DNA from 3 places in the Mesorhizobium sp. WSM4983 genome. Region 1 is predicted to be linked to each of the others. Evidence: predicted binding sites of a transcription regulator. Region 1 holds the regulator's gene; each other region holds the start of a gene.
The links. The regulator LexA, encoded in region 1, represses DNA repair genes until DNA is damaged. The targets are predictions, from matches to a motif close to TGTTCNNNNTGTGTTCNG.
Positions count from the first base shown of each region.

Region 2: P9254_RS23120 (PA0069 family radical SAM protein) is a predicted target of LexA. The motif match lies at 6,142-6,159, and genes of this name have one in related genera.
Region 3: P9254_RS20435 (ImuA family protein) is a predicted target of LexA. The motif match lies at 5,747-5,764, and genes of this name have one in related genera.

Region 1 covers NZ_JARTVM010000001.1:189,839-197,747, forward strand. The annotation lists gene P9254_RS01040 (molybdopterin molybdotransferase MoeA) at 2-1,207, shown strand; gene lexA (transcriptional repressor LexA) at 1,324-2,058, shown strand; gene P9254_RS01050 (ComEC/Rec2 family competence protein) at 2,042-4,504, opposite strand; gene gltX (glutamate--tRNA ligase) at 4,607-6,031, shown strand; gene gltA (citrate synthase) at 6,213-7,541, shown strand; gene lpxB (lipid-A-disaccharide synthase) at 7,629-7,909, opposite strand, start outside.
Region 2 covers NZ_JARTVM010000010.1:75,430-83,338, reverse strand. The annotation lists gene P9254_RS23155 (cell wall hydrolase) at 1-793, shown strand, start outside; gene P9254_RS23150 (AtpZ/AtpI family protein) at 1,084-1,476, shown strand; gene P9254_RS23145 (F0F1 ATP synthase subunit A) at 1,542-2,303, shown strand; gene P9254_RS23140 (F0F1 ATP synthase subunit C) at 2,383-2,607, shown strand; gene P9254_RS23135 (F0F1 ATP synthase subunit B) at 2,670-3,251, shown strand; gene P9254_RS23130 (F0F1 ATP synthase subunit B) at 3,262-3,753, shown strand; gene P9254_RS23125 (ribonuclease HII) at 3,960-4,658, opposite strand; gene P9254_RS23120 (PA0069 family radical SAM protein) at 4,913-6,067, opposite strand; gene P9254_RS23115 (glycosyltransferase family 2 protein) at 6,216-6,719, shown strand; gene P9254_RS23110 (hypothetical protein) at 6,914-7,888, shown strand; gene moaB (molybdenum cofactor biosynthesis protein B) at 7,903-7,909, opposite strand, start outside.
Region 3 covers NZ_JARTVM010000008.1:10,062-17,970, reverse strand. The annotation lists gene P9254_RS20475 (ATP-binding protein) at 1-588, opposite strand, end outside; gene P9254_RS20470 (response regulator transcription factor) at 576-1,274, opposite strand; gene P9254_RS20465 (HpcH/HpaI aldolase/citrate lyase family protein) at 1,914-2,795, shown strand; gene P9254_RS20460 (DUF1737 domain-containing protein) at 2,852-3,058, shown strand; gene P9254_RS20455 (metallopeptidase family protein) at 3,084-3,521, opposite strand; gene P9254_RS20450 (hypothetical protein) at 3,695-4,522, shown strand; gene P9254_RS20445 (hypothetical protein) at 4,500-4,682, opposite strand; partial or broken gene P9254_RS20440 (IS1595 family transposase) at 4,691-5,630, opposite strand; gene P9254_RS20435 (ImuA family protein) at 5,787-6,887, shown strand; gene P9254_RS20430 (DUF6504 family protein) at 6,829-7,909, shown strand, end outside.

The DNA of each region.
Region 1 (7,909 bases):
CATGGCTTTGCTTCCGGTCGCCGAGGCGCTCCAACGCCTGTTGGACGGCGCGACCGCGCTGCCAGGCGAAAGCGTGCCGCTGGCCGAAGCAGCCGGCCGGGTGCTGGCCGACCCGGTGGTGGCTCTGCGCACCCAGCCGCCCTTCAATGCGTCGGCGATGGACGGCTATGCCGTACGGGCCGCCGACGTAGCCTCGGCGCCGGCCCGGCTCTCCGTGATCGGCATGGCGCCCGCCGGGCGTGGCTTCACCGGCTCTGTCGGCAAGGGCGAGGCCGTGCGCATCTTCACCGGCGCGCCGCTCCCCGAAGGCGCCGATACCATCGTTATCCAGGAGAATGTCCGCGATCTCGGCGGCGGCGGCATCGAAGTGACCGAGCCGACCGCGGAGGGACGCAACGTCCGTCGCCGCGGCCTCGACTTCTGCGAGGGCGACCTGCTCCTCGAAAAAGGCCGCCAGCTCGATCCGGCGGCGCTTTCGCTGGCGGCATCGGCCAACCATCCGAGTCTCAACGTGGTGCGGCAGCCGCTGCTCGCCATCATCGCCACCGGCGATGAATTGCTGCCGCCGGGCAGCGCGCTCGGCCCCGACCAGATCATCTCGTCGAATGCCTGTGGCGTCACAGCTACGGCCCAGTCGGTCGGCGCGCGCTCGCTCGACCTCGGCATCGCCGCCGACCGCAAGGACGCGGTCGCGGCCCTGGTCAAGAAGGCGGTCAAGGCCGGCGCCGACGTCATCGTCACGCTTGGCGGCGCCTCCGTCGGCGACCACGACTTGATCCATGACGTGCTGACCGGCGAAGGCATGCAGCTCGACTTCTGGAAGATCGCCATGCGTCCCGGCAAGCCGTTGATGTTTGGCCGGCTCGGCGACATTCGCTGCATCGGCCTGCCCGGCAATCCGGTCGCAAGCCTGGTCTGCTCGCAGGTGTTCCTGAAGCCGCTTCTGGCGCGGCTGGGCGGCCGGTCCTGCCGGCAGGAAATCCGCACGGCCCGGCTAGGCGCCGCAATGCACGCCAACGATCTGAGGCAGGACTATGTGCGCGCCGTGGTCCGCGAAGATGCGGGGGGGTTGATCGCAACACCGTTCGGCATCCAGGATTCCTCGATGTTGAGGATGCTCGCCGATGCCAATGGCCTGATCGTGCGCCAACCCTTCGCACCGGCGGCTGAAGCCGGCGAGGAATGCACCGTTCTGATGTTACGCTGAACAAAACGTCAACACATTCACTAAACTTTAAACGGTTGCGGAACACAACTGGAACAGATAGTGTTTGTTCTGGGTTTGTTTTTCTGATTCTGGTTTCAGAACCCATGGGGGCCGCCATGCTGACGCGCAAACAACATGAACTGCTGATGTTCATCCATGAACGGCTCAAGGAAAGCGGCATTCCGCCGTCTTTCGATGAGATGAAGGAAGCGCTCGACCTTGCCTCGAAATCGGGCATCCACCGCCTGATCACGGCGCTGGAGGAGCGCGGTTTCATTCGCCGGCTTCCGAACCGGGCGCGTGCTCTTGAAGTGCTGCGCCTACCTGACTCGATCGCGCCCGGCCTCAATGCGGCGAAGAAATTCTCGCCGAGCGTCATCCAGGGCGGCCAAGGCAATCTCGGCCGCCAGATCAAACCCGCGGCGCCCGCCCGCACGCCGACGCCCAGCAATGACGACGACGCCGTTTCAGCCGTCTCCATCCCGGTGATGGGTCGCATTGCCGCCGGCGTGCCGATCGACGCCATCCAGCACCAGACGCATTCGATCACAGTGCCGCCGGACATGATCGCGGGCGGCGAGCACTACGCGCTCGAGGTCAAAGGCGATTCGATGATCGAGGCCGGCATCTTCGACGGCGACACGGTCATCATCCGCAACGCCAGCACTGCGAGCCCCGGGGAGATCGTCGTGGCGCTGGTCGATGACGAGGAGGCGACGCTGAAGCGCTTCCGCCGCAAGGGCGCCTCCATCGCGCTCGAGGCTGCCAATCCGGCCTATGAGACGCGCATCTTCGGTCCCGATCGCGTCAAGGTTCAGGGCAAGCTCGTCGGGCTCATCCGCCGCTACTGAGGGGCTGCGGCTTGGCTTTCGGCTTCTCGGGCTTCTTGTAAGGCGCCAACCCCCTCGCCTCACGCGAGTAGCGCCGCTGTTCGTGCCAAGGGCGGTACGGTTTTTCGACGGCGTATTGAATGGTTGCTCGCGCCGTCGCCGATTGCGGATCGAAGAAGACGGCGGCACTGCCGTCGCGCGCGAGCTGCCGCTTGGTGACAACGAGGACACGCGGATCGCGGCAGGGATTGTAGGCCGTGGCGTCGTTGATGACGATGAGGTCTGCGAAGTCGCAGGCAGGCCGGGCAGCTTCGCGTTTTTCGGCGAGCGCGACGATCGCGCCTGATGGATGCCGGCCAATGCAGAGATCGCCCGTGCAGTAAAAGGGCGATCCAGGCGGCAGGTCGACGGGATCGGCTATGTCCAGCGTGCCCTTGGCGAATGTCTCCGGCGGCACGATCGTTTCGGCCTTGAGCGCGCGTTTCCAGTTATCGGTGGTGAACTCGTTCGAGCGGGCACGATTGATGGCGAGTTCGCCGCCGCCGATCGGCATCGCCACCAGATGCGCGTCCTCCGAGATCAGCAGGTCGGGCGTGCGCACCTGCGGGATCATCATGACGGCCGCGGCAGCGAAAGGAATCGCGGCCAGCCTGAGCCACGTAGTCGCCATCGTGGCGATGACGAGCGCGATCGTCGCCAGCAGCACCGAATGGATCGAGATCAGGCCCACGGCATCGACCGGCGACCACTCCGAAATCCACGCCGAGATCGCGATCATCGCCGCCAGGCCCTTGCCCATCAAATAGAGGAAGGGCCCGTCGAAGCCGAACGGCATCATGACCGCGCTGGCGACGGCGAGAAACATCACGATCGTGACGATCGGCATGATCGCGAGATTGGCCAGCAGGCTAAGCGGCGAGACGCGCTGGAAATGCCAGATGGCAAACAGCGCCGTGGCACTTCCGGCAATGATCGACGTCATCGCGGCGCCACCTGCTCCGACTGCCAGTTTGTGCGACATGAACCGCAGGAACGAACGCTTTGCCGGCGGCGCTCTCACCTTGCCGGCGCGGTAGTCGGACCAGCCGGCATAGGCGCCGACAAGGGCGGCGGTTGCCGCGAACGACATCTGAAAGCTCGGGCCAACCACTTCATGCGGCGACACCAGGATGACGGCGATGGCCGAGATCGCCAAATTGCGCATCGTCAGCGCGGCGCGGTCGAAAAGCACGGCGATCAGCATCACGGCCAGCATGATGAAGCTTCGCTCGGCGGCGACCACCACGCCGGAGATGAGGAGGTAGGCGGCGATCGACATAAGCGCGATTGCCGCGGCATATTTCTTCACCGGCCGGCGTGACGAAAAATCCGGGAACAGCGCAAAGGCGCCGCGCAGCAGAAGCATGACCGTGCCGGCGACCAGCGCCATGTGCAGGCCCGAAATCGAGATGATGTGATAGATGCCGGTCCGCCGCATCGCCTCGTTGATGTCCTCCGGAATGCCGGCGCGCACGCCGACGATCAGTGCGGCGGCAATTTCGCCTTCGGGTCCGCCGACGGTGCTTCTGATGTGGTCGGCAATATTTTCGCGCGCGTTCTCGATGGCCGAGGCGATGCTCGTCTGGCCGATCGGGTCGGTTGGCGGAATGAGTTTCGGGTCGCCGAGGAAAAATCCGCTGCCGCCGATGCCGGAAAAATAGCTGTCGAAGGAAAAATCATAACTTTCCGGACGGACCGGCCCTGTCGGCGGCAGGAGCCGCGCGTAACCCGTCACCAGCGATCCGGCCTTCATGCCGGCCGGGATCCTGCGTGCCGAGACCCTGACGCGATCCGGTGCGTAGCGCAGCTTTGGATGCGCGGTCGAGACGAGATCGATGGTCAGCCTGACGCGGCCATTGGCCATTTCCTCGGCGATGACGACGCGGCCTGTCAGCCGCGTCTGGATTTCGGAGCCGAGCATCGGTGTAGCGGCGCGCCAGGTCTCGACCTTCGCGGCGACGAAGCCCAGCGCGCAAAACAGCGCCGCCATAAAGACCAGGTGTGTCTTCAGCCAGGGGCGCGAAACCGCCGCGCATAGAGCCATCAGCGCCACCGCCGCCAGCGGTCTGTAAAGATCCGGCTCGGCGCTCACGGAATAATAGAGTATCACGCCGGCGGCCAGGAACACCGGCACCAGCAGGAAGCCGATGCCGCGGTCGAGCTCGGTTGAGGCTGCCTCGGCCACACCCCGGCGAAACACGGAAAACGAGGCACGGCGGAACCGCCTGCGGATTAAGTCGATGGCCGCCGGCGGAGGAGCTTGTAGCGAAGCATCGCCGTCCGGCGGCAAAATCTCGGTGGCCGGACGCGGTACGGGAACCAAAACCGGTACTGCCTCGGCAGGTATGGTGTCGGCAAACAGCAGGCGCTCGCTCACGCCAGCCGCCGTCTCCTCGCCCTCCTCCGCACCCCGGCCACGTCCAGCCATCGGGTCTGCCCCTTGCGCCCCAGACCTCCTATGCTACATGAACGCCCACCGCGCGAAAGTCCGCGCAATCATGCCCGCTTCAGAGCTTCTTCCGAGAGTTCCATGTCCGACAAGGTCGTCACCCGCTTTGCCCCCTCGCCCACCGGCTATTTGCACATCGGCGGGGCGCGCACGGCGCTGTTCAACTGGCTCTACGCCAGGCACACCGGCGGCACGATGCTGCTGCGCATCGAGGACACCGACCGCGAGCGCTCCACCGAAGCGGCGACGGCCGCTATCCTGGACGGGCTGACCTGGCTCGGCCTCTCATGGGACGGCGAGGCCGTGTCGCAGTTCGAGCGAGCGCCGCGCCACCGTGAGGTGGCAGAGGAGCTCGTACGGCTGGGCAAGGCCTATTACAGCTATGAGACGCCTGCCGAGCTGGAGGCGATGCGCGAGGCGGCGCGGGCCAAGGGGCTGCCGCCGCGCTACAATGGCCAGTGGCGCGACCGCGACCCCTCCGAGGCGCCTCCCGGCGTCAAGGGCGCCATCCGCATCAAGGCGCCGACCGAAGGAGAGACCGTCGTGCACGACCGCGTGCAGGGCGAGGTGCGATTCCCGAACAAGGACCTCGACGACTTCATCATCCTGCGCTCGGACGGCAACCCGACCTACATGCATGCCGTCGTCGTCGACGATCACGATATGGGCGTCACCCACATCATCCGCGGCGACGATCACCTGACCAACGCCGCGCGCCAGACCGTAATCTACAACGCCATGGGCTGGACCGTGCCGTCGATGTCGCACATCCCGCTGATCCATGGTGCCGACGGCGCCAAGCTGTCGAAGCGCCACGGCGCGCTCGGCGTCGAGGCTTATCGCGCCATGGGCTATCTGCCGGAGGCCGTGCTCAACTATCTGGCCAGGCTCGGCTGGAGCCACGGCGACGACGAGGTGATGTCGATCAAGGATATGATCTCCTGGTTCGACATCGCCGACGTCAACAAGGGCGCCGCCCGGTTCGACTTCGCCAAGCTCGAGGCGCTGAACGGCGTCCATATGCGCAAGATGGACGACAAGGCGCTATTTGATATTCTCGTAGCCACCCTGCCCTATCTCGAGGGTGGCCCGGCGCTTGCGGCCAAGCTCGACGACAGGCGCCAGGCACAGCTGCTTGCTGCCATGCCGGGCCTCAAGGAGCGGGCAAAGACGTTGGTCGAGCTCGTCGATGGAGCCGGCTTCCTGTTCGCCGAGCGGCCCTTGCAGCTCGACGAAAGGGCTGCGGGGTTGCTTGGCAGCGACGCCCGCGCCATTTTGCGCGGTACCCATGCCGCGCTCGCCGCGATCTCCAGCGAATGGAGCGCCGCAACCGCGGAAGCCGCTATTCGCGACTTTGCGCAGGCCGGCGGCCATAAGCTCGGCGCCGTGGCCCAACCGCTGAGAGCCGCGCTCACCGGCCGCAGCACCTCGCCCGGCGTGTTCGATGTACTCGCCGTGCTCGGCCGTGAGGAGAGCCTGGCGCGGGTTGCGGATCAAATCGATTAGGAGCGAACTGGCCCAAGAAGATTGGCATTGAAAGGTGTGTTTCGCAGTGCAACATTAGGCCTTGGCCCAATCTGGCACGCACCTCCTAAAATGCGGTGGCAAGTTCGCGCATTCCGGTGATTTCGACGTGTCGTTTGCAGGAACTGCCTTGCCGGCATGAGAAAACATAAAGGAGTTTGCAATGAGCGAAGCTGCGACAAAACTGGAATCGGGCGGCAAGGCGCGTGAGTCGACCGCAAGGCTCGAGTTCGCCGGCAAGACGCATGAATTCAAGGTGCGAAGCGGCTCGACCGGGCCCGACGTGATCGACATCGGCGCGCTGTACAGCACCACCGGGGCCTTCACCTACGATCCCGGTTTCACCTCGACGGCAAGCTGCGAGTCGGCGATCACCTTCATCGACGGCGACGCCGGCATCCTGCTGCATCGCGGCTACCCGATCGACCAGCTCGCCGAGCACGGCGACTTCCTCGAGGTCTGCTATCTACTGCTCTACGGCGAATTGCCGACCAAGGCGCAGAAGGACGACTTCGACTATCGCGTTACGCGCCACACCATGGTGCATGAGCAGATGTCGCGCTTCTTCACCGGCTTCCGCCGCGACGCCCATCCGATGGCCGTCATGTGCGGCGTGGTCGGCGCGCTGTCGGCCTTCTACCATGACTCTACCGACATCTCGGACCCATACCAGCGCATGGTCGCCTCCATGCGGCTGATCGCCAAGATGCCGACGATCGCGGCGATGGCCTATAAATACCACATCGGCCAGCCCTTCATTTACCCGAAGAACGATCTCGGCTTCGCGGCGAACTTCCTGCATATGTGCTTTGCCGTGCCGTGCGAGGAGTACAAGATCAACCCGGTGCTGGCGCGCGCCATGGAGCGCATTTTCATCCTGCACGCCGATCACGAGCAGAACGCGTCGACCTCGACGGTTCGTCTCGCCGGCTCTTCGGGCGCCAATCCGTTCGCCTGCATCGCGGCCGGCATTGCCTGCCTCTGGGGCCCCGCGCATGGCGGCGCCAACGAGGCGGCTCTCAACATGCTGGGCGAGATCGGCCATGTCGACCACATCCCGGAATTCATCGCCCGCGCCAAGGACAAGAACGATCCGTTCCGCCTGATGGGCTTCGGCCATCGCGTCTACAAGAACTACGATCCGCGCGCCAAGATCATGCAGAAGACAGCGCATGAGGTGCTGGGCGAGCTCGGCATCAAGGATGATCCGCTGCTCGACATCGCCATGGAGCTGGAGAAGATCGCGCTGACCGACGAGTATTTCATCGAGAAGAAGCTCTATCCGAACGTCGACTTCTATTCGGGCATCACGCTGAAGGCGCTGGGCTTCCCCACCACCATGTTCACCGTGCTGTTCGCGGTGGCCCGCACCGTCGGCTGGATCGCGCAGTGGAAGGAAATGATCGAAGACCCGCACCAGAAGATCGGCCGCCCGCGCCAGCTCTACACCGGCGCTACGGAGCGCGATTACGTGCCGATTGCGAAGCGGTGATTGAGCGAATAGCGAAATAGCGAGTAGCGAATAGGGAAAGAACTGGCGGCACTGAGTGGCGCCAGCGTACTCGCTATTCGCTATTCGCTACTCCCTATTCGCTTTCTTGATGCACCCCAGCACCACCTCGGCAGCAATCTCGCCCGACGGTCTGTCGGTCGCCATGCGCCTGGCGATTTCCGCGAAACCTGCCCGCTGCCACGCGCGCATGCCGGTGTCGGCAAACAGGGCTTCCAGCTGACGCGCCAGGTTCTCCGGCCTGACATACTGATCGTAGAACTCCGGCACCAGCGCGCGATCGGCGATCAAATTGGGCAGCAGCGCCGACCAGGTCGTCACCAGATGCTGCAGCAGCTGCCTCGCGATCG
Region 2 (7,909 bases), on a different contig from region 1:
CGTTGCGCCGCCGAAGAATTTCAGCGCCGGCTCCATCTTCGAGCGCACCTCCTCGCTGCTCCGTCCGGCGATGGACAGCGGCCTGAAGCTGACTTTCGCCAAGCCCGGCATCAAGGGCAAGGAAATCCAGATCGCCCAGGCCTTCCACATCCGCGAGGACAAGAAGCCCGATCCGGATTTGCCGGCGGCTCTCGTCGCTCTCGTCAACAACGACAAGCCGGACATCCTCGCCACCGCCTATGCCCAGTCGGCGCCGGACTATGCCAAGGCCTCGCCCTTTGAGGCTCTGCTGCAGGACGATCCGAATGACGGCCGCTTCATCCCGCCGATGGGCAAGGGGGATCACGCCTGGATGCAGAATCCGCTGCCTGCGGCCGTCTTCTCCAAGCCGGAACAGGAATGCCTCGCCAAGGGCATCTATTTCGAGGCGCGCAGCGAACCGGTGCGCGGCCAGGCCGCGGTGGCGCAGGTGATCCTCAACCGCGTCCGCAACCCTGCCTATCCGAAGACGATCTGCGGTGTCGTCTACCAGAACGACAACTGGTTCAACCGCTGCCAGTTCTCCTTCGCCTGTGACGGCAGGAAGAAGCGCATCAACGACGCGGTCGCGTACAAGACCGCCCAGGATGTCGCCATGGCGGTGACCGCCGGCAAGATCTTCATCCCCGAGGTCGGATCCTCGACGCATTACTACGCCAATTACGTCCATCCGGGCTGGGCGCGCGCCATGCAGCGCATGACCAGGATCGGCCTGCATATCTTCTATCGCACCTATGGCGGCGGCTGGAGCTGAGCCGTTTAGGCGGCTCGAACTGAGCCGCTTGATCGGCACCCCGCGGCAACGCTCTTTCTCGTTTGCTGCGCGCACCGATCAGCGCGGCTTGTCGCCCGGATTCGCGCCGAGTCCTCGCACAGGCGTGACGGGCACGATGTCGCACCCGGATAAGCCATTGATTTGAAAGCGGAAAATACATCGCTTTGAAGTTCGGCCCGTGGCTTGACGGGCGCGGACCCGCTAACTATGTTGCCGGCGACTTTAGAAGCGGACGGACGGTGATCGTCTGCCCGGGCAGGGGGGTTGCGATGGCCGACAATAACGGGCCAGACGGAACCGGAGAAACCGGCCGCGGCAGGCAGCCAGAAGCCACCATCCGCGACGACGAACTTGAGCGCCGCCGGCGCGAGCTTGAAGCATCGCTTGCATCAAGACGCACGGACCGGCTCGAGGGGAAAGACGAAGCGAAAGCTGCGACCGGTTACGGTCAGGCCCTGAAACTGTCCAGCGAGTTCATCGCCGGAGTGGTGGTTGGTGTCGGCCTGGGCTGGATCATCGACCGCTTGGCGGGAATCGCGCCCTGGGGTCTGATCGTCGGCCTGCTGCTGGGTTTTGGCGCCGGTATACTCAATGTCCTGCGTTCGTCGGGACTTGCATCGGAATTCGGCCAGGGCGGCAAGCCGCCCGAACCGAAGGACTGAAGTAAGGCGCCGCAAGGCGCGAAAGAAACTTAAGAAGCCGGTTGTGGCTTTGACGGGGATTTAAAGTGGCTGCTGCTGACCAGGTCGATCCGATCCACCAGTTCCAGATCCATCCGATCATCCCGCTTCATATCGGCGGCTACGACATTTCTTTCACCAACTCCGCTCTGTTCATGGTCGTGACGATCGCCGTCGCTTCCGCTTTCCTCTACATGAGCACCGCCAGCCGCGCCCTCATTCCTGGCCGCCTGCAGTCGGTCTCGGAAATGGCCTATGAGTTCGTCGGCAACATGCTGCGCGATGCGGCGGGCAAGCAGGGCATGCAGTTCTTCCCGCTGGTGTTCTCGCTGTTCATGTTCGTGCTGGTCGCCAACCTGATCGGCCTGTTCCCTTATTTCTTCACCGTCACCAGCCACATCATCGTCACCTTCACGCTGGCGATCCTGGTCATTGGCACCGTCATCGTCTACGGCTTCGCCAAGCACGGCCTCGGCTTCCTCAAGCTGTTCGTGCCGCATGGCGTGCCTGGCTATCTGATGCCGCTGGTGGTGGCGATCGAAGTCATTTCCTTTGTCTCGCGTCCGGTCAGCCTCTCCGTTCGTCTTTTCGCCAACATGCTGGCCGGCCACATCACGCTGAAAGTGTTTTCGGGCTTCGTCGTCAGCCTCAGCGCGCTGGGTGCGGTCGGCATCGCCGGCTCGGTCCTGCCGCTCGCCATGGCGGTTGCCCTGACGGCGCTGGAACTGCTGGTCGCCTTCCTGCAGGCCTACGTCTTCGCGGTGCTGACCTGCATGTATCTGAACGACGCTCTGCACCCGAGCCACTGATCGATTTTCACCGGCGCCCCGGCGCCAGCATACCCAACGTACCAACCGCAACGATTACGAAAACCACAGGAGTTTTGAAATGGACGCAACTGCAGCAGCTGCTATCGGCGCTGGTATCGCCTGCATCGGCATGGGCGGCGCCGGCATCGGCCTCGGCAACATCTTCGGCAGCTATCTCTCGGGTGCGCTCCGCAACCCGTCGGCCGCTGACGGCCAGTTCGGCCGCCTGATCTTCGGCTTCGCCGTGACCGAAGCGCTGGGCATCTTCTCGCTCCTCATCGCGCTGCTGCTGGTCTTCAGGTAAGAACCACGCGCTGACGAAAGGGGCCGCATGGTGCGGCCCCGCCGTATGGACAGGGGAATGAGATGTTCGTGACATCTGCCTTTGCGCAAGAATCCGCGCCGGCCACGGCCGAGGGCGATACGCATGCGGGCACCGCCGTGCCTGCCGAGGAGCATGGCACGTTCCCGCCGTTCAATGCCGAGACCTTCCCGTCGCAGATCCTGTGGCTCGTCATCACCTTCGGGCTCTTCTATTTGTTCCTGAAGCGGGTTGTGATGCCGCGCATCGGCGGTATCATCGATGTCCGCAACGATCGCATCACCCAGGATCTCGACCACGCCGCCAGGCTGAAGGGCGAGGCGGACGCTGCCGTTGCCGCCTATGAGCAGGAATTGGCGGAAGCCAAGGCCAACGCCAACAAGATCGGCCAGCAGGCGAGCGACGCCGCCAAGAGCGAAGCCGAAAGCACGCGCAAGAAGCTCGAGGCGGAACTCGAGAAGAAGCTCGGCGAAGCCGAGGCGAGCATCGCCTCGATCAAGGCCAAGGCGATGAAGGAAGTCGGCACCATCGCCGAGGACACCACGTCGGCCATCGTCGAGGCGCTGGTCGGCGGCAAGACCGACAAGGCCGAGATTTCGGCCGCGGTCAAATCCGCGACCCGGTGAGGAGGCCATCATGGACGCCACATCACTTGCCACGCTCTGGGCCACCATTGCCCTGATCATCTTCCTCGGCGCCGTCATCTATCTGAAGGTGCCGGGCATGCTCGCAAAGTCGCTCGATTCCCGCGCGGCCAAGATCAGCAGCGAACTCGAGGAAGCGCGCCGCCTGCGCGAAGAGGCCCAGCAGCTGCTCGGCCAATACCAGCAGAAGCGCAAGGAAGCCGAGAAGGAGGCCGCCGACATCGTCGCCGCCGCCAAGCGCGAGGCCGAGCTCCTTGCTTCCGAGGCGCATAAGAAGACCGAGGACTACGTCGCCCGGCGCACGGCGCTTGCCGAGCAGAAGATCAGCCAGGCCGAGCGCGAAGCGATCGGCGAGGTGCGTGCCAGCGCCGTCGACATCGCCGTCGAGGCCGCCCGTGCGCTGCTTGCCGCCAAGGTCGACGCCAAGGCCGGCGCCGATTTGTTCAAGTCGGCGCTGCAGGACGTGAAGGCCAAGCTGAACTGAGCGGCTCTGCCGTTGCTGACATGAAGCCGCCTGGGCAACCCGGCGGCTTTTTTGTTTTGGGCGCGAATAATCTTCCCCCTTGAGGGGGAGATGTCGCCGAAGGCGACAGAGGGGGCCGTTGCGCGTAGAGCTCAACCCCTTGTGCGACTAAGAGGGCGTTGGCGCTTCACGCGCGACGACTCTCAGCCTGCCTTCAAGAGGGGAGATTAATCTATTCCCTCGAAGCTCTCTTCCGCTTCCGCCACCTCGACGCCGCCAAACCGGAACGGTGCGAACGACGCCCTATGCAGTCGCGCCACCGGGCCATGCGCCTCGATCGCGGTCCGGTGGCGGACCGTCGCGTAGCCCATATGCATTTCGAAGCCGTAATGCTCATGATGGCCGCCGCAGCCGCACATCATGCGGTCGCGCATCACCTTGGCGATGATCGAGGCGGCGGCGATAGATTGCGAGCGCTGGTCGCCCTTGATCAGCGCGCGTCCCTCGCAGGTGAGCCCTGGCGGCACGTCGCGGCCGTCCGCCAGCGCCAGTTTGGGCGGCAGCGACAGTCCGGCGGCGGCGCGGCGCATGGCTTCCAGGCTGGCTTTCAGAATGTTGCTGTTGTCGATGCCTTCGGCGCTGATCGAGGCCATCGAGACGCTGAGCGCCGAGCCCAGGATTTTGAGGAACAGCGCCTCGCGCTGCAGATGGGTGAGGCGCTTGGAATCGTCGAGCCCTTCGGGAATGTTGGCCGGGTTGAGCACCACGGCCGCGGCCACCACCGGACCGGCAAGCGGCCCGCGGCCCGCCTCGTCCATCCCCGCTACCGGCCACAGCCCCTCGGCCATCGCTTTCGTTTCAATCGAGAAGTCGGGCTTCTCGACCATTTCGAAGAGAAGCGGAGAATCGGAACGCGCGCGAGCCATGGTGCGGCGAGGTTCGCATCGGCTCCGATTCTCCGCAAGTCCCTCCGGGTCGGATGGGGCGTCGGACCGGGAGGGCACCGTCTCACGGCCGGGGGACTGGGCCGGACGGGATTCTTGAGCAATTCCAGGAAGAGTGCGTAGCGGGCCTTCCGTACGAAGTTACATCAAAACAGAGGTTAGCGGATCGCAATCCGGGCGCAAAACTCTGCCTCCCGAGTTGCCTTAGCCGCCGGCCTTCGCGGCCGGCATCATCTTCACAGCAGCATCAACTGCTCGCCGACGCCGGAGCCTGCGACGAATTGGTCGGTCCGAAGCTGCCGCCGCTCGGCATTGAGGCCGAGCCGCTTGGCGGCGATCTCGAAGCGCCGGCCGATCTGCCAGGCATAGGGTCCGGCGCCCTTTATGCGCCTGCCCCATTCCGAATCGTAGTCCTTGCCGTCGCGCATCGAGCGGATCAGCGACATCACATGCCGGTAGCGATCCGGATAATGGCGCAAGAGCCAGTCCTTGAAGATCGGCGCCACCTCGAGCGGCAGACGCAGCACGACATAGCCTGCCTCCCTGGCGCCGGCGGCACGCGCCGAATCGAGGATGCGCTCCATCTCCGGATCGGTGAGGCCGGGAATGATCGGCGCCACCATCACTGAGGCGGGGACGCCGGCATCCGAAAGCTGCCTTATCGCTTCCAGACGCTTTGTCGGCGTCGAGGCGCGCGGCTCCATGGTTCTCGCCAGCATGCGGTCGAGCGTCGTCACCGACAGCGCCACCTTGGCGAGGCCGCGTTCGGCCATGCGCGACAGGATGTCGATATCGCGCGTCACCAGTGCCGACTTGGTGACGATGCCGACCGGATGGCCGCGCGCCTCCAGCACCTCCAGGATCTCGCGCATGATCCGGTATTGCTTTTCGATCGGCTGGTAGGGATCGGTGTTGGTGCCGATGGCGATGGTGCGCGGCTGGTAGCCGGGCTTCGACAATTCCCTGTCCAGCATTCGCGCCGCATCGGGCTTGGCAAAGAGCTTCGATTCGAAATCGAGCCCCGGCGACAGGCCCATGAAGGAATGCGTCGGCCTGGCAAAGCAGTAGACGCAGCCATGCTCGCAGCCGCGATAGGGATTGATCGAACGATCGAAGGAAATGTCCGGCGACTCGTTGCGCGTGATGATGGTGCGCGGCTTCTCGACCTGCACCTCCGTCTTGAACGGCGGCAGTTCCTCCAGCGAGTTCCAGCCATCGTCGAACACATGCCGGCTGACCGGCTCGAAGCGGCCGGACGGATTGATGCCCGCGGAGCGTCCGCGATTGCGGTCCGGCCGCACGCGCATGCCGCTCTGTTCTATCATTGCATTTGCCATCTCGGCTCTGCCTGCTCCGAAAGCGGCAATGTCGGCGCGCACGATCTGTTCCATTTTCGCCCTCTCCCAGGGACTGTCGGCAGGCTGTCGAATCGCTCTGTTCATGAAACTATTCCTATTTTGCCAATGAGAACAAAGCAAGAACTTTTTCGTTCAGAACGCGCATCTGGCGCAGCGCCGCGCTTTCCGCTATTCGGCTAAAATGCTCAGCGTCCTCATCGAAACCAGGAACGACGAAGAAGGCCTTGCCCGCACGCTGGCCTCGCTGATCGGCGGCGCGGTCGAGGGCGTGGTGCGCGACGTCATCGTCTGCGACACCGGCTCGACCGACCAGACGCATCGCGTCGCCGAGCATGCCGGCTGCCACCTCGTCGCCGGCGGCATCGCAACAGGCATCGGCCAGGCCAAGGGCGACTGGCTCCTGCTTCTGGAACCCGGCGCCCGGCTCGCCGAAGGCTGGATCGACGACGTCGTCGCTCACGCGGCGAGGCAGACGATGCCGGCGCGTTTTTCACGCGCCCGCGGCAATCGCACGCCGTTTCTGGTCCGGGTTTTTTCGGGCAACCGGGCTCTGGAGGAAGGGCTTGTCATCAGCAAGCGCCAGGCCACGGTGCTGGCGAAAAGCGCCCGCAGCGCCGAAGCCCTGGCGCGCGGCCTCGCCACCAGAAGGCTGATTGCCGAAATCTGGGTGGCGCCGCCGAAGTGAGCGCATGCCCTCCTTCTCTCCAGAAGGCGAAAAGAGAGAAAAAGGCCGCGAACTTTGCCGGCCCATTCTATTGTGCATTGCACAAAAACCTGCAGTGGATTAGCATCTGCTTGAAGCGGGACAATCGGGATTGGGTGACGATGAAGCGGCAGACGGCTGGCGCTTCGTCGGACGCCATGCATACGAGGAACCCGATGAACCTTGGTACTCCAGACAATTCAGGCGCGGCCAGCCTGGAGGCGATCGCTCGTAATGGCAGCCTGTTTAGGCGCATCGCCGTGCGCATCCCGACCTATCTGAAAGATCTACGCGAAAATCCGGCCTGGCTGCCGATGTTCGTGCTGGCGCGCACCATGCCGGGGCGCCGCATGCACTGGCTAGGCGCCAGACGCGTTCGCCCGCTCGACAATGCGGGAGAGACGATGTTTGCCGGCGTCGATCGCGAGGCGGTGGTCGCGGCGCTTCGCTCCGATGGACTGTTTTCGGGGTTCACGCTGCCGTCGGCGATCCATGAGGAGATCGCCGTTTTTGCGCAACGCACGCCCTGTTTCGGCAATTTCGACCGCCGTCTCGAATTCATGCCGGGCGACCATGCCGAGGCGGAGAAGCGTTTCGGCCGCTCGCTGCTCAGCGGGCATTATTTCGAACGCATTCTCGATTGCCCGGCGGCGCTTGCCATCCAGCGGGATCCGCTGCTCCTCGAGGTCGCGCAGCACTATCTCGGCGGCCAGGCGAAACTGATCACGACGCGCGTGTGGTGGAGCTTTCCGACCGGCAAGGCCTCGGATGCCGACAAGAATCTCGCCTCGCTCGGCAAATACCATTTCGATCTCGACGATTGGCGGATGCTGAAATTCTTCTTCTATCTGGTGCCGGTCGACGCCGGCACCGGCCCGCATGTCTATGTCCGCGGCAGCCACAGGCGCCGCGCGCTCAAGCACCAGCTCACGCTTCTGGTCGGCCACCCCGCGGAAGACGTGCTGGACGTCTACGGTCCGGAAAGCGCTGCGACGCTGACGGGCGAGGCGGGCCTCGGCTTCGTCGAGGATCCGTTCGGCTTCCATATGGGAACGGTGCCGACGCATACGCCGCGGCTGATGATGGAAATCGGCTTCGGCGTCTCGCGGCCGTCGCGCCGCCGCTTCCACGGCGAGCCGGTCATCCGCTGAGCCGGACGGGGCCGCTACTCC
Region 3 (7,909 bases), on a different contig from region 1:
CACCGAATAGAGCGGCGGCGGCGGCTGGTCGGGGATCCGCAGGCGAAGCTCGCTTGCATAGGCGCCGGCGAGCGCCTGCCGCACCTCCTCGACCTCACCGAACGACTGTCCGACCTCACCGCCGCCGGCAATCACCACGCCACGCGGATCGAGCAGCCGGAAGCCGGCAAGCGTCGTCTTCTGCGCCTCGTCCAGAATGCCGTCGAGCTTTGCGCCTATGGCCGCGAAGTCCGGATCGGCGGTGGCGGGAACGGCCGCCGGTCGCGACGGCATGACATTGTCGGAGGCAAGATCGAGCTGCGGCTCGATCGGCTGATAGGGATAATTATTGTCCCTTGCAGGATCGGCCGAGATCGGCGTTCCCAACCGTTCCGGAGCAATGCCGGCCGCGCGCACCGCATCGGCATAGACGGCGGCAATCACCGCGCCCTGTGCGATGAGCTCGCCCTCGGTCTGGCGGATCAGCTGGTTTTCATAGAGCCGGAAGAAGAACAGGCCGACCAGCGGCAGCGCCATCACCACGATCAGGATGGCGACGACCACGGTGGCGAGCCTGGGCCGCCATTTCTCCTTGCTCAGCCACCGCATCGGCCGAGCCGGAAGCCGACGCCATGCACGGTCGCGATCGCATCCGAACAGCCGACCGCCGCCAACTTGGCGCGGATGTTGCGGATATGGCTGTCGACCGTGCGTTCCGAGACATGGATGTTGGATTGGTAGGCATTGGCCATCACCGCATCGCGGCCAAGCACATGCTGCGGGCGGCCAAGAAAACCTTTCAGAATCGCGAACTCGATCGCTGTTAGGGTGAGCGGCTTGCCTTCAAAGCTCGCAGCATGACTTGCCGGAACCAGCACGAGCTTGCCATGCGCGAACTGACGGTCGTCGGCGTCTTCCTCCACCACCGCCGGGCGCGCCCGCCGCAGGATGACGTTGACGCGGGCAACCAGCTCGCGTGGGCTGAACGGTTTCGTCACATAGTCGTCGCCGCCCATTTCAAGGCCGAGGATACGGTCGATTTCTTCATCGCGGGCCGACAGGAACAGCACCGGCACGTCGGAGCGCTGCCGCAGCCTGCGGCAGACCTCCAGCCCGTCCATTTCCGGCATGCCGATGTCCAGCACGATGAGGTCGGGCGCGCGGCGCTCGACCGCTTGCAGCGCGGCGGCGCCGTCGGCGACGGCGGCCGTCTCCATGCCGGCCTTTTCCAGCGCGAAGCAGATGATCTCGCGGATATGCGGATCGTCGTCGGCGACGAGGATGTTGTGCGGCATGGAATCGGCAGCTCGCTGAATACGGTTTTGTCATGACAGGTTTAGCAAGCGGGCCGTGCTTGTCGAGACCGCGCAAAGGCCGCCAGTCGTGAAAGCTGGCGTCAAGACCGAACCGTCCCGAGCGCCGCCGCTCGCATGGCATGCCGCAGCCGTGATCTTGGGATGAAAGGAAGCATGACCGCCGTTATGCGCGGCCTCTGCGGCTCGACCAACCACCAGCCTTCGTTGCGGAGGCGCCGGGGCAGGGACCAGCGGGATCTGTGATGTGTTCGCATGCCGCCCTGTTTCGCCGGCGGCTGCGGAAAGCGCGCGGCGGATTGGAGGAGGTTTTCCGCAAGGATTTGCAGATTTCGTGCAGGAGCAAAGTCGTTTCAGGCTGGCGCCGCCTCTCACCTGCCTGCCGGCATCCTCTCCCCGTATAGTGACGGGGAGAGGGGCGCTGCCATCGCCGGCTTCGCCAATCGCCAGCATTGCAGGAGCCGACATCGCGGCCAAGCCCTTTCTCCCCGTCACTATACGGGGAGAAATGCCCGGCAGGGCAATGAGGGGCGGCGCCGGCTTCGACAATTAGCCAGAACGCAAATGAGTTCTATGGTGCCGCGCCTTGCCTCGCCCGCTGCAAGCCGGCATAGATCGGCCATGACCTCTGACACCTACCGCCCGCGCCGCTCGGTGCTCTACGTGCCCGCCTCAAACGACAAGGCGCTGGCCAAGATCGCCTCGCTCGCCTGCGATACCGTCATCATCGACCTCGAGGATGGCGTGGCACTGGCCGACAAGCTTTCCGCCCGCGACAAGCTGACCGGCATCCTCGCCGCGCGGCCGGCGCGCCGCTGCGAGATGGTGGTGCGCATCAATCCGCTCGGCAGTGAATGGGGCATCGACGACCTGTTGACCGTCGCCAAGGCAGAGCCCGACGGCATTCTTTTGCCCAAGATCGGAACGCCGCGCGACGTCCTCGAGGCCGGCGACCTGCTCGACGACAATTTCGCGCCGGATATCGTGAAACTGTGGGCGATGATCGAGACGCCCAAGGCGCTGCTCAACGTCGGCGCCATCGCCGAGCTTGGCCGCGATCCCTCTTCCCGCCTCGCTTGTTTCGTCGCCGGAACGAACGATCTGGTGAAAGCAACCGGCATTCTGGCGACGCCCGACCGGCGCTATCTCACGCCCTGGCTGCTGCAGCTTGTGCTCGCCGCCCGCGCCGGCGGCCTCGACGTGATCGACGGCGTCGCCAACGACTTTCGCGACCTCGACGCCCTCGCGCGGGAATGCGCCGACGCGGCCGCCATGGGTTTCGACGGCAAATCGCTGATCCACCCCGCCCAGATCGAGCCGGCGAACCGCGCCTTTGCGCCGGCGCCGGAGGCCCTAGCCAGGGCGCGCGCGATCAGGGAGGCGTTCTCACGGCCCGAAAATGCCGGCAAAAGCGTCATTGTGCTGGACGGCCGCATGGTCGAGCGGCTGCATCTGGCGGAAGCCGAGAAACTTCTGGCGAAGGCCGCAATCATCGGCGCATGATGCGCTCGAGCGATTCCAGCAAAGATAGACAAGCATTGGTCACGACAGGGTCGAAAATGAAACTCTACCGCTTTCTGTCCGGTCCGGACGATTCCACTTTCTGCCATAAGGTGACGGCGGCCCTGAACAAGGGCTGGCACCTGTTCGGCTCGCCGACCTATGCCTATGACAAGACGACCAAGTCGATGCGCTGCGGCCAGGCCGTGGTGAAGGATATCGAGGGCCAGGAATACACCTCGGACACCAAGCTCAGCGATTGGTAGGAAAGGGCGGCAGCCCTCTCATTCGTCACCCCGCCGCTGCCTGCTCGGCCGCTTCCTCGATCCGCTCCATGTCGTCGTCTGACAGGCCGAAATGGTGGCCGATTTCGTGGATCAGAACGTGGGTGACGATGTCGCCCAGCGTCTCCTCGTTCTCGGCCCAATAGTCGAGGATGGCGCGGCGGTAGAGCGTGATGCGGTTCGGCCCCTCGCCGGTCTGCGGGTTCCAGCGCTCGGCGATGCCGCGCCCCTCGAACAGGCCAAGCAGGTCGAAGGGCGTCTCCAGCGACAGGTCGTCCATGATCTCGTCGGTCGGAAAATCGGCGATCTGGATGATGATCTCGCCGGTGAGCTTGCGGAACTCCTCCGGCAGATGGGCGTAGGCCTCCAGCGCCAGAAGTTCCATCTCATCCATCGATGGCGAGAGTTGGTCATGCCAGATGCGGGTCTTGTAGATGCGGGCCATGAGGTTTCCTTTGACCTCGGCATATAGGCTTTCGCCCCGGTGGAGGCAAATGGGCCCGGCTGGCTGGGTCTTGGAAGCTGAAAGAGGAAGGAATAAATTCCGCATATTGTACTTCGCGTACCCAATGAGGTATGACCTATGCTGAAGTTCCGACTCACCCGAGGGGTGGACCAGTGCTTAGGATCGCATTGCCTTACATTTATAATTTGTCGGCGAGCATAGAACCCGTCGCATCGCTACCCCTGTTCTCACCGGTTCCCTTCAAGGACGTAAGATATAAATTCCTTGCGGCGCATAACGCGATAACTGAGCTAACTACCGCAACGCTGTATGCCCCCTATCTGCGAGCTTCGGCGCTATTGGCTGATAGGGTTTTAACGATACTTAAGACCCACCTTGACGACCAGGACGCGGAACGTGTCCTGCCCGATTTTGAGGTTTATTGGGTAAAATCCCAAGTGGAACAGTATAAGACTGCGCTATTGGCTGAAATCGGGGTCTTGCATGCGTATTTCGTCGTGCAGAAAGGCGCTTTCGACTCTTGGTCGCTATTGATGTTTGGCGAAAACCTCTTCCCGGCTGACCTTGGGTCTAAGGTTCCGGAAGCGATTTTCGACGCGAAAGAAGCCGGGAAAAGTCTCGCCTACGAGACTCCAACCGCCGCAGGCTTTCATCTGTTTCGGGTACTCGAATGCGTACTGCGCCGCTACTACACGCATGAGACCGACGGCAAAGCGCAGCCCAAGGTTCGCAACATAGCTGTGTACGTCAATGCAATGCAGCAGGCGCAGAAAGGGGATCCAAGAACCCTGTTCCTCATAAAGGAAATCTCAGACAGGTTCCGAAATCCCCTGATTCATCCAGACGCTGTTCTAACTGTAGATGATGCAATTGCGGTTCATGGATTGGTGAGAGCCGCAGTTTCGGAGATGTTGAAAACGTTGCCGGTACCGCCAGTGACGACAACCTCGGCAGCAGCTATTTCCGCTTCGCCGGCTTAGCAATCTTCTCCAAAGCGCGGTCGAACGCATCTCTGGAATCATCAATTTCTAGCTCCCGAGCGGTTTTCTTGAACCGCTCGGATTGCTCTTTTTGACTAAGCTTTACGGCCTTTTTGCCGAGCGGCTTTCGGGCGGTATTTGGACGGTCGCCAGACGCCATAAGGGGCCTCACCTTGCAGAAGTTGTTTGATAAGTCAGGCGCTTGCCTACGATGCCATCAAGAATGCGGCCCGCGCGCGCCTCGTCGTTTACGCCAAGGGCTACGCGCTGATTGTGGCGGAAGTCGAATTCCGCAAGGTAGCGGTGAAGGTGCTTCTCAGCGCAATGCTGATAGGTGCCTTTCATGCAGCGCTTAAACACGCTGAAATAGCCTTCGATGGTGTTGGTGTGGACGCCACCGCGCACATACTCGCCAGCCGAATGCTTGACGGTCATGCGGCTAAGGAAGGAAGCGCCGATAGCCGGGTAAAGGCGGCTTTCGTCGGTGAACAACATGCTTTCGTGCGCGATGTTGTCAGAAACCAGAGTTGTTCTCCTTGGTGGCTTGCGCGACATGGAAGGTGCGCACGTTGCCGCCGCGTTCAATAAGGCCAAGGATAGCGCGCTTCTCAGCGGCCTTACCCTGCTTGATGTAGGGACGGCCACGACGATGCTTGGACGGCTCCGGATTGGCCTTCTTGCCCCAATAGGTCTCATCCGCTTCGACAATCAGACCGTTGCCACCAAGTGGGCCAAGAGTGCCGTCGCGCATGGCCTCACGAATGCGGTGCGACATGAACCAAGCAGTTTTCAGGGTCACGCCAAGGGTGCGGTGAAGCTGGTTGCTCGAAATGCCCTTCTTGGATGAGGCGATAAGGAAAATCGCCTGCAACCAGAAATGCAGCGGAACGTGGCTGGCCTCGAAGATGGTGCCGACCTTGACCGTAAAGGGTTTCCGGCACTGGTAGCACTTGTAGGTGCCGATCCGGGTGCTCTTGCCTTCCATCTTCGAGATGCGTTCGAAGCCGCCGCAATGCGGGCAAACGGGACCATTCGGCCAAATCCTAGCTTCGACAACCTTGTAGGCTTCGGCCTCGTCGTGGAAATGGCGGTCTGAAAGAACGGACATCGGTCTAACTCCTTATGGAATCAACCTAATCCGTTTCCGTGGGTACGTCAAGTATAATATAAGGAATAAATTCCTTGCGACTCCGCTTGACTCTTCCAGGCCCCTCTGGAATCTATAAGAACATAACAGGAACAACTGCTGCCGGAAGTGAACGTCATGGCGATAAGCGCCGTGGCGCGGGAAACTGTTTTTGCCCTGCGCCGCCAGATCGCGAAGATCGAGGGAACGCTGCCCGAGCGCCTGGAAGCGCCGGCTTCCGGCGCGCCAAAAGCGATTCCAGGAACAGTGCGAAGCGGTTTTCCGTCCGGACTTGCGGAAAAACAAATAGCTGGCGATGCCGCGGGATCGGACGCCACCCCCGAAATCACCATCGTCCGGCGCGGCCTCGCTGTGGCCTTGCCGGATGCCTTCCTGAACACCGGCGTAGAACGCCTCGACACCGCCCTCGGCGGCGGCCTGCCCAAGGCGGCGCTCAGTGAAATCCATGGGCTGGAGACCCGCGATGCCGGCGCCGTGGCCGGCTTTGCGCTGTCGCTCGCCAGCCTGATCCTCCAACAGAAGCAGGGCCTGCCGGTCCTCTGGATCGGAACGGCGGAGATTTTCCGCGAGGCCGGCTTTCCCTATGCCAGGGGCCTCCACGCCTTCTTCGGCATCGAGCCCGAACAATTGCTGTTTTCCGAAGCGCCGAAACTGGTCGACGCGCTGTGGATCGCCGAGGAGGCCGCCCGCATGACGGCCTTCGCCGCCGTCCTCCTCGAGATCCGCGGCAGCCCGCGGCTTCTCGACCTTACCGCGACGCGGCGGCTGCACGCCCGCGCCCAGAGCGCCGGCCGGCCGGTGTTTTTGCTGCGTCAGGCCGGCCACGCCGAGCCCACCGCGGCGCCCGTGCGCCTCATTGTTTCGGCAGCGCCCGCGGCGAGCCGCGAAACGCTCGCCGGCGCGCTGGCCGGCTCGATCGGCCGCCCCGCCTTCACCGTCGATATCGGCAAGAGCCGCACGGCCCTGCCCGGACAATTCACACTGGAGTGGAACCCCGATGAGCACGCTTTTGCCGAAAGAAGGCCCGAGGAAGAGCGGGCAGCGAATTCTGTCGCTGTGGTTCCCCTATCTTTGCGCGGAGCGGATCCTGCGCCAGCGTCTGGGGCGGTCCTGGCGTTCCCGGCCCTCGCATCACCTGCCCCCATCTTGCCCACCGCTTGTGATCAGCCATCGCGACAGCAACGCCCAGCGCATCGCAGCCCTCGACGAGCGGGCTGAGGCGCTGAAGCTGAAGCGCGGCATGGGCATTGCCGACGCGCGCGCCATGCATCCGTCGATCGATGTGGTGGAGGCCGACCCGGAGGCCGACCGCCGCCTGCTCGAAGGCCTCGCCGACTGGTGCGACCGCTACACGCCGCTGGTGGCGATCGACGGCGAGGACGGGCTGTTTCTCGACGTCACCGGCTGCACGCACCTGTTTGGTGGCGAGCGGGCCATGCAGGACGAGATCCTCACCCGTTTCTTCCAGCAGGGTTTCGATGTTCGCGCCGGCCTCGCCTCGACGCCGGGCGCCGCCTGGGCGGCGGCGCGCTTCCACGGCGACCGCATCGTTGCCGGCGGCGAGGAGGCGGCGCTGCTTTCGCCCCTGCCGCTTTCGGCGCTGCGCATCGCGCCGGAAACCCGCGCCAGCCTGGAAAGCGTCGGCCTGCGCACGGCGGGGGCGGTGATGGCCGCACCCCGCGCGCCGCTCGCCCGCCGCTTCGGCGCCACCTTGCTTCTGCGCCTCGACCAGGCGCTCGGCCGGCTCGACGAGGCGGTGTCGCCGCGCCTTCCCGTGGCGCCGCTCTCGGTCGAGCGCCATCTTGCCGAGCCGATCGTGCTCACCGACGACATCGAGCGGCTGGTGAGCCGGCTTGCCGTGGCCTTGAAGGCCGACCTCGAGCGCCGCGGCGAAGGCGCGCGGGCGCTCGCCCTTCTCCTCTTTCGCGTCGACGGCCTCGTCAGCCGCATCGCGGTCGGCACCTCGCGCCCCATGCGCGAGCCGCAGCTGATCCGAAAGCTGTTTCACGAACGGCTGACCGCGCTGGAACAGACCATCGATGCCGGCTTCGGCTTCGACCTCGTGCGGCTGTCGGTGCTTTCGGTCGCCGCCTTCGACATGCTGCAGGGCGACCTTGCCGGCGAGACAAGCGACGATGACGCCGACATCGCTTTATTCGCCGACCGCGTGCGTGCCCGCCTCGGCGAAGCCGCCGTGCTGAAGCCGGTCATCGTCGATAGCCACCTGCCGGAGCGCGCCG